2 regions of the Pseudomonas halotolerans genome follow, and region 2 is predicted to be linked to the other one. Evidence: predicted binding sites of a transcription regulator. Region 2 holds the regulator's gene; the other holds the start of a gene.
The links. Region 2 encodes sigma-54, which starts transcription at its own class of promoters, with help from an activator protein. Its sites were predicted from a motif close to ANTGGCATNNANNTTGCTNT; they were not measured.

Region 1 (5,682 bases), on a different contig from region 2:
GACTTGGCTTTTGGTCGCTCGGGAGCGTTCTTGGCCAGCCAGGTGAAGAGGACCAGGGTCAGCACCAGCGGGATCAGCGCGAAGCCGAAGACGTTGCCCCAGCCGAATGCCACCGCCATGACCGGTGCGATCAAGGCTGCCAGCACAGTGCCCGAGTTACCGGCACCGGCGATGCCCATGGCCTTGCCTTGGTGCTGTGGCGGATACCATTGGGACGCCAGCGGCAGGGCCACGGCGAATGAAGCGCCGGCCACGCCCAGGAACAGCCCCAGCAGCAAGGCTTGTTCGTAGCTGTGGATGCCCAGTTTCCAGGCGCAGAACAGTGCACCGATCACAATCACCTGGCCGACGATGCCAGCGGTTTTCGGTGAAATGCGATCGGCCAGCAGGCCCATGAACAAGCGCAGCACGGCACCGGCCAGGATCGGCGTCGCCACCATCAGGCCGCGCTGTTGAGTGGTCAGTTGCAGATCGGCGGCAATTTGTACCGCCAGCGGGCCGAGCAGGTACCAGACCATGAAACTCAGGTCGAAATAGAGGAAGGCCGCGAACAGTGTCGGGGTGTGGCCGGATTTCCAGAAGCTTGAATTCATCGCGCACCTCAGCTGTAAAAGTCTCGAGAAATGAGTCAGTGCCTTGAAGCAGTGCGCCGCCTGTGGCTGCACCACCGGCCCCGGGCTTTGGGGCCAAAACAAAAAAACGCCGCAACCCGGATCGCCAGAGGGCGAGGAGGGTGTGCGACGTCTTTGTCGTAGGTGGGGCAACCGCCGTTGGTTACCTGTGGGTTTGTTAAAGCGAGAACTGTGCCAACAGAGGATTGGGGCAAGGCCTATCGCGAGCAAGCTCGCTCCCACAGTGGATTGGGGCGCGCGCGAATGCTGCGTCCACCACTTGACCTCTGTGGGAGCGGGCTTGCTCGCGAAAGCAATCTCATCTCCAACATCGATATCGACTGACCCACCGCCTTCGCGAGCAAGCCCGCTCCCACACTTGATCTGGGGCGCTAGCGAATGCTGCGTTCACCCTAGAACCCATGTGGGAGCGAGCTTGCTCGCGATAGCGCCGGGTCAGGCACTGCAAGGCTTTCAGCCGAGCAGCTCATTCATTGCAATGATCTGCTCGGCCACCTGGATCAGCTTCTGCTGGCGGCTCATGGCCTGGCGACGCATCAGGGTGTAGGCCTGTTCTTCGTTGCATTCTTTCATCTTCATCAGCATGCCCTTGGCCAGTTCGATGCGTTTGCGCTCGGCCAGTTGCTGGTCCCGGGCCAGGAGTTGGGCGCGCAGGGCCTGGTCGCTTTCGAAGCGCGCCATCGCCACGTCGAGGATCGGTTGCAGGCGCGCCGCGTGGATGCCTTCGACGATGTAGGCGCTGACGCCCGACTTGATCGCCTGGCGCATGACATCCGGGTCATGTTCGTCGGTAAACATGACGATCGGTCGTGGTTGGTCACGACTGACCAGCACCACTTGCTCCATGACATCGCGCCCCGGTGACTCGGTATCGATCAGGATCACGTCCGGACGCACTGTTTCGACGCGCGCCGGCAGGTCGATGGTCAAGCCGGATTCGTCGATGACTTCGAACCCGGCCTCAATCAGGGCCGCTTTGAGGCGGCCGACTTTTTTCGCGGTGTCGTTGATCAGCAGGATACGCAGCATGGTCGAGGCTCCTGTCAGCGGCTGGCGAAGAGGGGAGCCGCATCGCTCAAGGCGTGCAGTTTGAAGCTTTTGGCATAAGCGGCCGGCTCCGAGCCGTCCCAGGTGGTGCCGTCGATCAATTGGCTGCTGCGCATGTCCTGGCAGGGGGATGCAATGTCCAGCGCCGCGCAGGCTTCACGGTATAGCTTGAGTTGCTGGACTTGCCGCGCCACGGCCAGGTAGTCCGGGTCTTCACGCAACAGGCCCCAGCGGCGGAACTGGGTCATGAACCACATGCCATCGGACAGGTAGGGCAGGTTCACTTCGCCGTTGCCGTGGAAGCGCATCGCGTGAGGGTCCTGCCAGCTGTTGCCCAGGCCGTCGGCGTAAATCCCCAGCAGGCGCGGCTCGATGCAGTCCAGCGGCGCATCCAGGTATTCGGGCGCACTCAGCAGTTGTGCGGTGCTGCGGCGGTTCTCGGTGCTTTGCTCAATGAAGCGACTGGCTTGCAGGATCGCCATCACCAGTGCGCGGGCGGTATTGGGGTATTGCTCGACAAATGCGCGAGTGCAGCCCAGGACTTTTTCCGGGTGATCGGGCCAGATGGTCTGGGTGGTCGCCAGGGTGAAGCCCAGGTTCTGCTTTACCGCACTGGCGCACCACGGCTCGCCCACGCAGAACCCGTCAATGCGTCCGGCCTGCAGGTGGGCGATCATTTGCGGTGGTGGCACCACCACGCTGTCGACATCCGACAACGGATGGATGCCCTGGGCCGCAAGCCAGTAATACAGCCACATGGCGTGGGTGCCAGTGGGGAACGTCTGGGCGAAGGTCAGTTTCGGGCGAGTTTGGTGCACATGCCGTTCCAGTGCCTCAGGACTGGTCACGCCTTGGGCCTGCAAGCCATGGGAAAGGTTGATGCTCTGGCCGTTCTGGTTCAGCCCCATCAACACCGCCATGTCGGTTGGCGCGACCCCGCCGATGCCCAGGTGCACTGCGTAGATCAGGCCATACAGGCTGTGGGCGGCGTCGATTTCACCGCTGACCAGCTTGTCCCGCAGGTTGGCCCAGGATGCTTGGCGCTTGAGGTTCAAGGTCAGCCCGTAAGGCTGGGCGAAGCCCTGAGTGGCGGCCACCACCAGCGGGGCGCAGTCGCTCAAAGCCATGAAGCCAAGATTGATCGCGCTCTTTTCCGGGGCATCGCTGCCGTTGACCCAGGCCAGGGGGTTGGCTGGAATTTCATTCATCGCGCATCACCTTTCCACAAAAAAGGCGCCGTATCCGGATGGTTGCAAGGCCGGATGACGACGCCGTTGTCCTTCAAATACAGTGTGGCACTCATTCCGTCGTTGGTATGGGCACCGATGAACACAAGTGGTGCAAGGCATATGCCATCGCCGCTGTTTTGTCCGGGCGCCTCGCTTGAATCATCGTTGCCCGGCTATAATCGCCGCCTCATTTCGTCGCCCGAGTCCAAGCCGCCCATGTACACCCTGGCCCGTGAACTGCTGTTCAAACTTTCCCCGGAAACCTCCCACGATCTGTCCCTGGACCTGATCGGCGCGGGTGGACGTTTGGGCCTCAATGGTCTGCTGTGCAAGGCGCCGGCGAAACTGCCGGTGAAGGTGATGGGGCTTGAATTCCCCAACCCGGTCGGATTGGCGGCGGGCCTGGACAAGAATGGCGCGGCCATCGACGGTTTTGCCCAACTGGGGTTCGGTTTCGTGGAAATCGGCACCGTCACCCCGCGTGCCCAGCCAGGCAACCCCAAGCCACGGATTTTCCGCCTGCCGCACGCCGAGGCGATCATCAACCGCATGGGCTTTAACAACCTGGGTGTCGACCATTTACTGGGGCGGGTGGCCGCGGCCAAGTACAAGGGTGTGCTGGGCATCAATATCGGCAAGAACTTCGATACACCGGTGGAGCGTGCGGTCGACGATTATCTGATCTGCCTGGACAAGGTCTACGCACATGCCAGTTATGTGACCGTCAACGTCAGCTCCCCGAACACGCCGGGGCTGCGCAGCCTGCAATTCGGTGATTCGCTCAAGCAACTGTTGGCTGACCTGGCCCGGCGTCGCGCCGAGTTGGCGGTGATCCATGGCAAGCATGTACCACTGGCCATCAAGATCGCCCCGGACATGACCGACGAAGAGACCGCTCAAGTGGCCCAGGCCCTGATCGAAACAGGAATGGATGCGGTGATTGCCACCAACACGACGTTGGGTCGCGAAGGCGTCGAGGGGGTGGAACACGGCGACGAGGCGGGCGGGCTCTCGGGTGCGCCGGTGCGTGAAAAAAGCACCCATACCGTAAAGGTCCTGGCCGCGGAACTGGCGGGGCGCTTGCCGATCATCGCGGCGGGCGGCATCACCGAGGGCAAGCATGCTGCCGAGAAAATAAGCGCGGGCGCGAGCCTGGTGCAGATTTATTCGGGCTTTATCTATAAGGGGCCGGCGTTGATTCGGGAGTCGGTGGATGCGATTGCCGCGCTGCGTTGATTATCAAGGTGCAACGCGATTCAACTGTGGCGAGGGGATTTATCCCCGCTGGGGCGCGAAGCGGCCCCAAACAGTTTACTCGTTAAACCTGACACTCTGAGGGGCTGCTGAGCAGCCCAGCGGGGATGAATCCCCTCGCCACAACTGGGTTCACCGCTCGGCTTTTTGCAGCGTTCGCTGAAACCCAGGCATTAAAAAGGGCTCCTCAAAGGAGCCCCTGGGCCGTAGCCCGCCGTCCGGATGGGACGCGCGTGGTTAAATCGATGTGGGTATCAAATTGTCGAGTTCTTGAGTGTTAAGCCCTGTGTCAGCCTACGGCGTGAAGTTCGTTGAGTCTGTGGATACCCGCAGTGCCGGTCATACCGTCCCAGTTGTCGCCGCGTCCTTCTCGCCAGCCATTGATCCAGGCTTGACGTACCGACGGTAGAGTAAAGGGGCAAAGCTCACGGGATTTACCACCAACGCCATATTGGTAACCGCGTAAAAATGCTCTTTCCAACGGATCACGCTTAAGTCTTCTCATAGGGTGTTGCCCTCACTTGTTGACTGTTGCTTCGCGTTGACCTCTATCGAGGCCAGGGCAGAATCATTCTGCCGTTGGTGGCTCGTTGCCGGCGTGACGAGCCGAGGTGTTGACGCCGTTGCGACGTCAACCTGTGTTGAGTTCTAACCAAAGCGTCACATGGATGGAATGATCGTTTTGTCATAAGCACGTAACAATAAAGATGTTAGGGCGATAAGTAACATGATGTTCGTTACCCGCTTTCGAGCAAGACCCCTGTATGATCGGCCCTGCATCGAAGGGGGCAGGCCCAGGCGAATGAGAATGTCCTCCCGTTGCACTCGGGTACTATTCGACGAAAGGGTCGAGTTTTCACAATTTGTTGCACAGAATTTTTTATCTGCCCTCGCCTCTAAGCTCTTTTAAGCTGAACGGCGAGGGCGGGACGGCACACTCTCGTGCCACGCGGGTGCTCTTGAGAAAAGCGCCTGATTGAACCCGGTCCGGCAATGCGTTGCCCGGTCCACTTAGCCAAAGGCTCTGGAAAACCCCATGTCCGATCGTTTCGAACTCTTCCTCACTTGCCCCAAAGGTCTTGAAGGCCTGCTGATCGAGGAAGCCGTCGGGCTTGGCCTTGAAGAGGCGCGTGAACACACATCGGCCGTGCGTGGCATGGCCGACATGGAAACGGCTTACCGCCTGTGCCTGTGGTCGCGCCTGGCCAACCGCGTGTTGCTGGTGCTCAAGCGTTTCCCGATGAAGGACGCCGAAGACCTGTATCACGGCGTGCTGGATGTCGATTGGCAAGACCACATGCTCGCCGATGGCACCCTCGCGGTGGAATTCAGCGGACACGGTTCGGGTATCGACAATACCCACTTCGGCGCCTTGAAGGTCAAGGACGCCATTGTCGACAAACTGCGCACCCCGACAGGCGAGCGGCCGTCCATCGACAAGCTCAACCCGGATCTGCGCATTCACCTGCGCCTGGATCGTGGCGAAGCGATTCTCTCTCTTGATCTTTCCGGCCACAGCT
Region 2 (5,682 bases):
CGATCTTCCGCAAACTGTCGGTTGCCGACAACATCATGGCGATCCTCGAGACCCGCAAGGAACTCGACAAGGCCGGCCGGCGCCAGGAGTTGGAAAGCCTGCTGCAGGAATTCCACATCAGCCACATCCGCGACAACCTGGGCATGAGTCTGTCCGGTGGCGAACGGCGCCGCGTGGAAATCGCTCGCGCCCTGGCCACCGCACCGAAATTCATCCTGCTGGACGAACCATTCGCCGGCGTGGACCCGATTTCGGTGGGCGATATCAAGCAGATCATCCACCACCTCAAGGCCAAGGGCATCGGCGTATTGATCACCGACCATAACGTACGCGAGACGCTGGATATCTGTGAAACCGCCTATATCGTCAATGACGGCCAGTTGATCGCCGAAGGCGACTCCGCGACCATCCTGGCCAATGAACTGGTCAAGGAAGTGTATTTGGGCCATGAATTCCGCCTGTAAGCGAAAAGTGTCTGGTCAATCGCCCCGGCGTCGCTAATTTTATTACGCGGCGCCCTAGGCAAACACTTCAGTTTCAGGCATATAATTTGCTTAAGTTTGGCGCTTCGGCGCCCTGTAGTGGATGGCGCATGTGCGCCGGCGAATAAGGTGTTAAGCCCCAGCCATGAAACCATCGCTAGTCTTGAGAATGGGCCAGCAGCTGACGATGACACCGCAGCTGCAACAGGCCATCCGCCTGCTCCAATTGTCGACCCTGGACCTGCAACAGGAAATCCAGGAGGCCCTGGAGTCCAATCCGATGCTCGAACGCCAGGAAGAAGGCGACGACTTCGACAACACCGATCCGCTGGCCGATAACGTCGAGCAAAAGACCAACACCGAAATCCCGGAACCGTCCTACCAGGAAACCGCCCCGACGGTGGACAACCTCGAGGATGGCGAATGGAATGAACGCATCCCTAACGACCTGCCCGTGGATACAGCCTGGGAAGACGTCTACCAGACCAGCGCCAGCAGCCTGCCCAGCAGCGATGACGACGAGTGGGACTTCACTACCCGCACCTCCACCGGCGAAAGCCTGCAGAGCCACTTGCTGTGGCAACTGAACCTGGCACCGATGTCCGACACCGATCGTCTGATTGCCGTGACCCTGATCGACTGCATCAACAATCAGGGCTACCTGGACGAGACGCTCGAAGAAATTCTCGAAGCTTTCGACCCGGAACTGGACATCGAGCTGGATGAGATCGAAGCCGTCCTGCACCGCATTCAGCAGTTCGAACCGGCCGGCATCGGCGCCCGCAACCTGGGCGAGTGCCTGTTGCTGCAACTGCGCCAGTTGCCCGCCAAGACACCTTGGCTGGCCGAAGCCAAGCGCCTGGTCACCGATTACATCGACTTGCTGGGCGGTCGCGACTACAGCCAGTTGATGCGTCGCATGAAGCTCAAGGAAGATGAACTGCGCCAGGTGATCGAACTGGTCCAGAGCCTCAACCCGCGCCCGGGCTCGCAGATCGAGTCCACCGAACCCGAATACGTGGTTCCCGACGTCATCGTGCGCAAGCACAACGACCGCTGGCTGGTGGAACTGAACCAGGATTCGATGCCCAAGTTGCGGGTCAACGCCCAGTACGCCGGCTTCGTAAAACGTGCCGACACCAGTGCTGACAACACCTTCATGCGCAACCAGTTGCAGGAAGCGCGCTGGTTCATCAAGAGCCTGCAAAGCCGCAACGAAACCCTGATGAAAGTAGCCACCCAGATCGTCGAACATCAGCGCGGCTTCCTGGAGTACGGCGACGAAGCGATGAAACCGTTGGTCCTGCACGACATTGCCGAGGCAGTGGGCATGCACGAGTCGACCATTTCGCGGGTGACCACCCAGAAATTCATGCATACCCCCCGGGGCATCTATGAGCTGAAATACTTTTTCTCCAGCCACGTCAGCACCTCCGAAGGCGGTGAATGCTCGTCCACAGCCATCCGTGCGATCATCAAAAAACTGGTGGCTGCGGAAAATCAGAAAAAGCCGTTGAGTGACAGCAAGATCGCTGGTTTACTGGAGGCACAAGGCATTCAGGTGGCCCGCCGTACCGTCGCCAAATACCGCGAATCCCTCGGGATCGCACCTTCGAGCGAACGCAAGCGGTTGATGTAACAGGCCACGCCACAGCGTTCCAGTGGCAGGCATTTCTGCCTGCCGCTTTATGCACTGGCAACGAAGGAGAAGCTGTATGCAAGTCAACATCAGTGGACACCAACTGGAAGTGACCGAACCTCTGCGCGAATACATCGGCGAAAAACTCGAACGATTGGAGAGGCATTTCGACAAGATCACCAACGTGCAAGTCACGATGAACGTCGAAAAGCTGCTGCAGAAAATCGAAGCCACGTTGCATATCCCCGGCGGAGAAGTGGTTGCCAACGCTGCGCATGAAGACATGTATGCCGCCATCGACCTGCTGACCGACAAGCTGGATCGCCAACTCAAAAAGCATAAGGAAAAGACCCAGAGCCTCCTCCAGGGCGCGACCGGTCGTTAACCCCCCTAATCCATGATCCGACTAGAATCCATCCTGACCCCCGGCCGTTCCCAGGTGAACGTGCCGGGTGGCAGCAAAAAGAAAGCCCTCGAACAAATTGCCAACCTGATCCACCGCGAGGTCCCGGGTCTGGAAATGCAGGACGTCTTCGAGGCCCTGTTTGCCCGTGAAAAACTGGGCTCCACCGGCTTTGGCAACGGTATCGCCATTCCTCATTGCCGCCTCAAGGCCTGTACAGCGCCGATCAGTGCGCTGCTGCACCTTGAAGCCCCCATAGATTTCGATGCCATCGACGGCGAACCGGTCGACCTGCTGTTTGTACTGCTGGTACCGGAAGCGGCGACCGATGCGCACCTTGAGCTGCTGCGCCAGATCGCCAGCATGCTGGACCGCAAGGAAGTGCGCGAGAAATTGCGCAGCGCGCCGAGCAACCAAGCCTTGTATCAGGTTGTCCTGGACGAGCAGAACGGTCATTAAACATGCGCATGATCATTGTCAGCGGACGCTCCGGCTCCGGTAAAAGCACGGCGCTAAACGTGCTTGAGGACAGCGGCTACTACTGCATCGACAACCTGCCGGCCGGCCTGCTGCCGGAACTGGCCGAGCGCGCCCTGATCCATACCGAACTGGCGCAACCGCTGGTGGCGGTCTCCATCGACGCACGTAATCTGCCGAGCCACCTGTCGCGGTTCCCGGAACTGCTGGCGGAAGTGCGCAATCGGCATATCCAGTGCGACGTGCTGTATCTGGATGCCGACGAGGAAACGCTGCTCAAGCGCTTCTCCGAAACCCGTCGGCGTCACCCCCTGAGCAACGCAAGCCGCTCCCTGGCCGAAGCCATCCATGACGAGAGCCAACTGCTGGGGCCGATCGCCGACCTGGCGGACCTGAAGGTCAACACCACCCACCTGAACCTGTATCAACTGCGCGACACCATCAAGTTACGCCTGCTGAACCAGCCGGAACCGGGTACGGCGTTTCTGGTGGAATCGTTCGGTTTCAAGCGCGGAATGCCGGTAGACGCCGACCTGGTGTTCGATGTGCGCTGCCTGCCCAATCCTTATTGGAAACCGGAACTGCGCGAACAATCGGGGCTCGACCAGCCGGTGATCGACTACCTGGCCGCCCAGCCGGATGTCGAGGAAATGTACCAGGACATCTCCAGCTACCTGCTCAAATGGCTGCCGCGCTTTGCCGCGAGCAACCGCGCCTATGTCACGATTGCCATTGGCTGCACCGGTGGCCATCACCGCTCCGTCTACCTGACCGAACGTTTGGGTCAGCTCCTGCAACAGTCCCTGAAGAACGTCCAGGTTCGCCACCGCGACCTCAGCTAAAGGATTCACATCGCGATGCCTGCTCTGGAAATTGAAATCATCAACAAGCTGGGCTTGCATGCCCGCGCGTCAGCCAAGTTCGTCGGTGTGGCCGGTCAGTTTCCTTGTGAGATCAGCGTGGGCCGTGATCCTGAGAAGATGGTCAACGGCAAAAGCATCATGGCGATGATGATGCTGGCCGCCGGCCAAGGCACCAAAATCCATCTGCGAACCGAAGGTGAACAGGAGCAGGAGGCGATGGATGCGCTGGCGGCGCTGATCAACAACTACTTTGACGAAGGCGAGTAACCCCTGCTCCCCTCGCCACGTAGGCATTGCGTCACGCCAAGGCCGTGTCCATCACCATCATCAGACAAAACCCCACCAGCAATCCCAGGCTCGCCAGTTTGTCGTAGCCATGACGGCGTGACTCGGGAATCACCTCATGGGTGACCACCAGCAGCATCGCCCCGGCCGCAAGCGCCAACCCCAGGGGCAATAACATCTCAGCCAAGCTCACCAGCCAGGCGCACAACAGCGCGAAGACTGGCTCGACCAGCCCGGACGCGGCGCCAATGGCGAACGCCTTGAGCCGCGACATGCCGGCGGCAGCCAGCACCAGCGCAATCACCAACCCCTCAGGCACATCCTGCAAGGCGATACCCATCGCCAGGCTGTCGGCATCGGGCATGCCGCCCCCCGCTGATACGCCGACGGCCATCCCTTCAGGAATGTTGTGGGCCACGATGGCGAACACAAACAGCCAGATCCGCGGCGCGATAATTGGACGTCCGGGCACCTCGACCAGTCTTTCAGGACTGGCTGACACTTTGCGGTCCACCAGATATAGCCCGAATGCCCCCAGCAGGATTCCAAAGCTGACCAGACCACTGGCCGCCCAAGGCGTGAGTCCCAATTGTTCGGCTGCGGCAATGCCCGGCACAATCAACGAAAATGCCGTGGCGGCCAGCATCACTCCGGCACCGAAGCCCAGCAGCGAATCGCTCACAGCCTGGGGCATGCGCCGGATAACCAGCACCGGCACCGCGCCCAATGCAGTGCCCAAGGCACAAAGGCCACCGCCCTGGAGCGCACGCAGCAGTTTCGGCTCCAGCTCAAGCCACGCCAGCCCCTGAGCCGCGAGCAACGTCATCCCCGCCAACAGCAACAGCGACCCCAAGGCATAACGGAACAACCGTGCGCTAGCTATCGCCAGTATTTGAGTATCCATAATCAGCCTTGGATTGTTTTTATGAAGTTCAGGCAAGGGCTGCCTGGTAGCGGCGTGCTACTTCCGGCCAGTTGATCACGTTGTAGAAAGCGTTGATGTATTCAGGTCGACGGTTCTGATACAGCAGGTAATAGGCGTGCTCCCACACGTCCAAGCCTAAAATCGGCGTATGGCCGCTCATCAACGGGCTGTCCTGATTGCCGCTGCTTTCCACCACCAGCGTCTTTTGCGGGGTCACACTCAACCAGGCCCAACCACTGCCGAAACGGGTCAGCGCCGCTTGGGTGAAAGCCTCCTTGAATCGTTCGAGCCCCCCCAGTTGCGCCTCGATCGCTGCGGCCAGAGCGCCCTCGGGTTGACCGCCGCCTTGGGGCGACATGACCTCCCAAAACAACGAATGATTGGCATGCCCGCCACCCTGGTTGATCACCGCCCCCCTCAGGCTTTGCGGCAACTGCTCGACCCTGGACAGCAGCGTTTCGACAGACCACTCAGCGTATTCGGTGCCGTCCACCGCAGCGTTGAGATTGTTGATGTAAGTCTGGTGATGCTTGGTGTAATGGATCTCCATGGTTTGCGCATCGATGTGCGGCTCCAGGGCATCATAGGCGTAAGGCAATGCAGGCAAG

Region 1: the regulator sigma-54 is predicted to act here: its motif matches at 3,017-3,036, upstream of AAIS01_RS18575 (CmpA/NrtA family ABC transporter substrate-binding protein).

What each region holds. Positions count from the first base shown of each region.
Region 1 covers NZ_JBCNTJ010000014.1:51,366-57,047, reverse strand. Annotated here, with positions in the region: gene AAIS01_RS18585 (nitrate/nitrite transporter) at 1-593, opposite strand, end outside; gene AAIS01_RS18580 (ANTAR domain-containing response regulator) at 1,086-1,661, opposite strand; gene AAIS01_RS18575 (CmpA/NrtA family ABC transporter substrate-binding protein) at 1,676-2,887, opposite strand; gene AAIS01_RS18570 (quinone-dependent dihydroorotate dehydrogenase) at 3,125-4,144, shown strand; gene rmf (ribosome modulation factor) at 4,452-4,667, opposite strand; gene rlmKL (bifunctional 23S rRNA (guanine(2069)-N(7))-methyltransferase RlmK/23S rRNA (guanine(2445)-N(2))-methyltransferase RlmL) at 5,199-5,682, shown strand, end outside.
Region 2 covers NZ_JBCNTJ010000013.1:90,069-95,750, reverse strand. Annotated here, with positions in the region: gene lptB (LPS export ABC transporter ATP-binding protein) at 1-464, shown strand, start outside; gene AAIS01_RS17870 (RNA polymerase factor sigma-54) at 628-2,121, shown strand; gene hpf (ribosome hibernation-promoting factor, HPF/YfiA family) at 2,198-2,506, shown strand; gene ptsN (PTS IIA-like nitrogen regulatory protein PtsN) at 2,519-2,983, shown strand; gene rapZ (RNase adapter RapZ) at 2,986-3,843, shown strand; gene AAIS01_RS17850 (HPr family phosphocarrier protein) at 3,859-4,131, shown strand; gene AAIS01_RS17845 (ZIP family metal transporter) at 4,163-5,053, opposite strand; gene AAIS01_RS17840 (superoxide dismutase) at 5,082-5,682, opposite strand, start outside.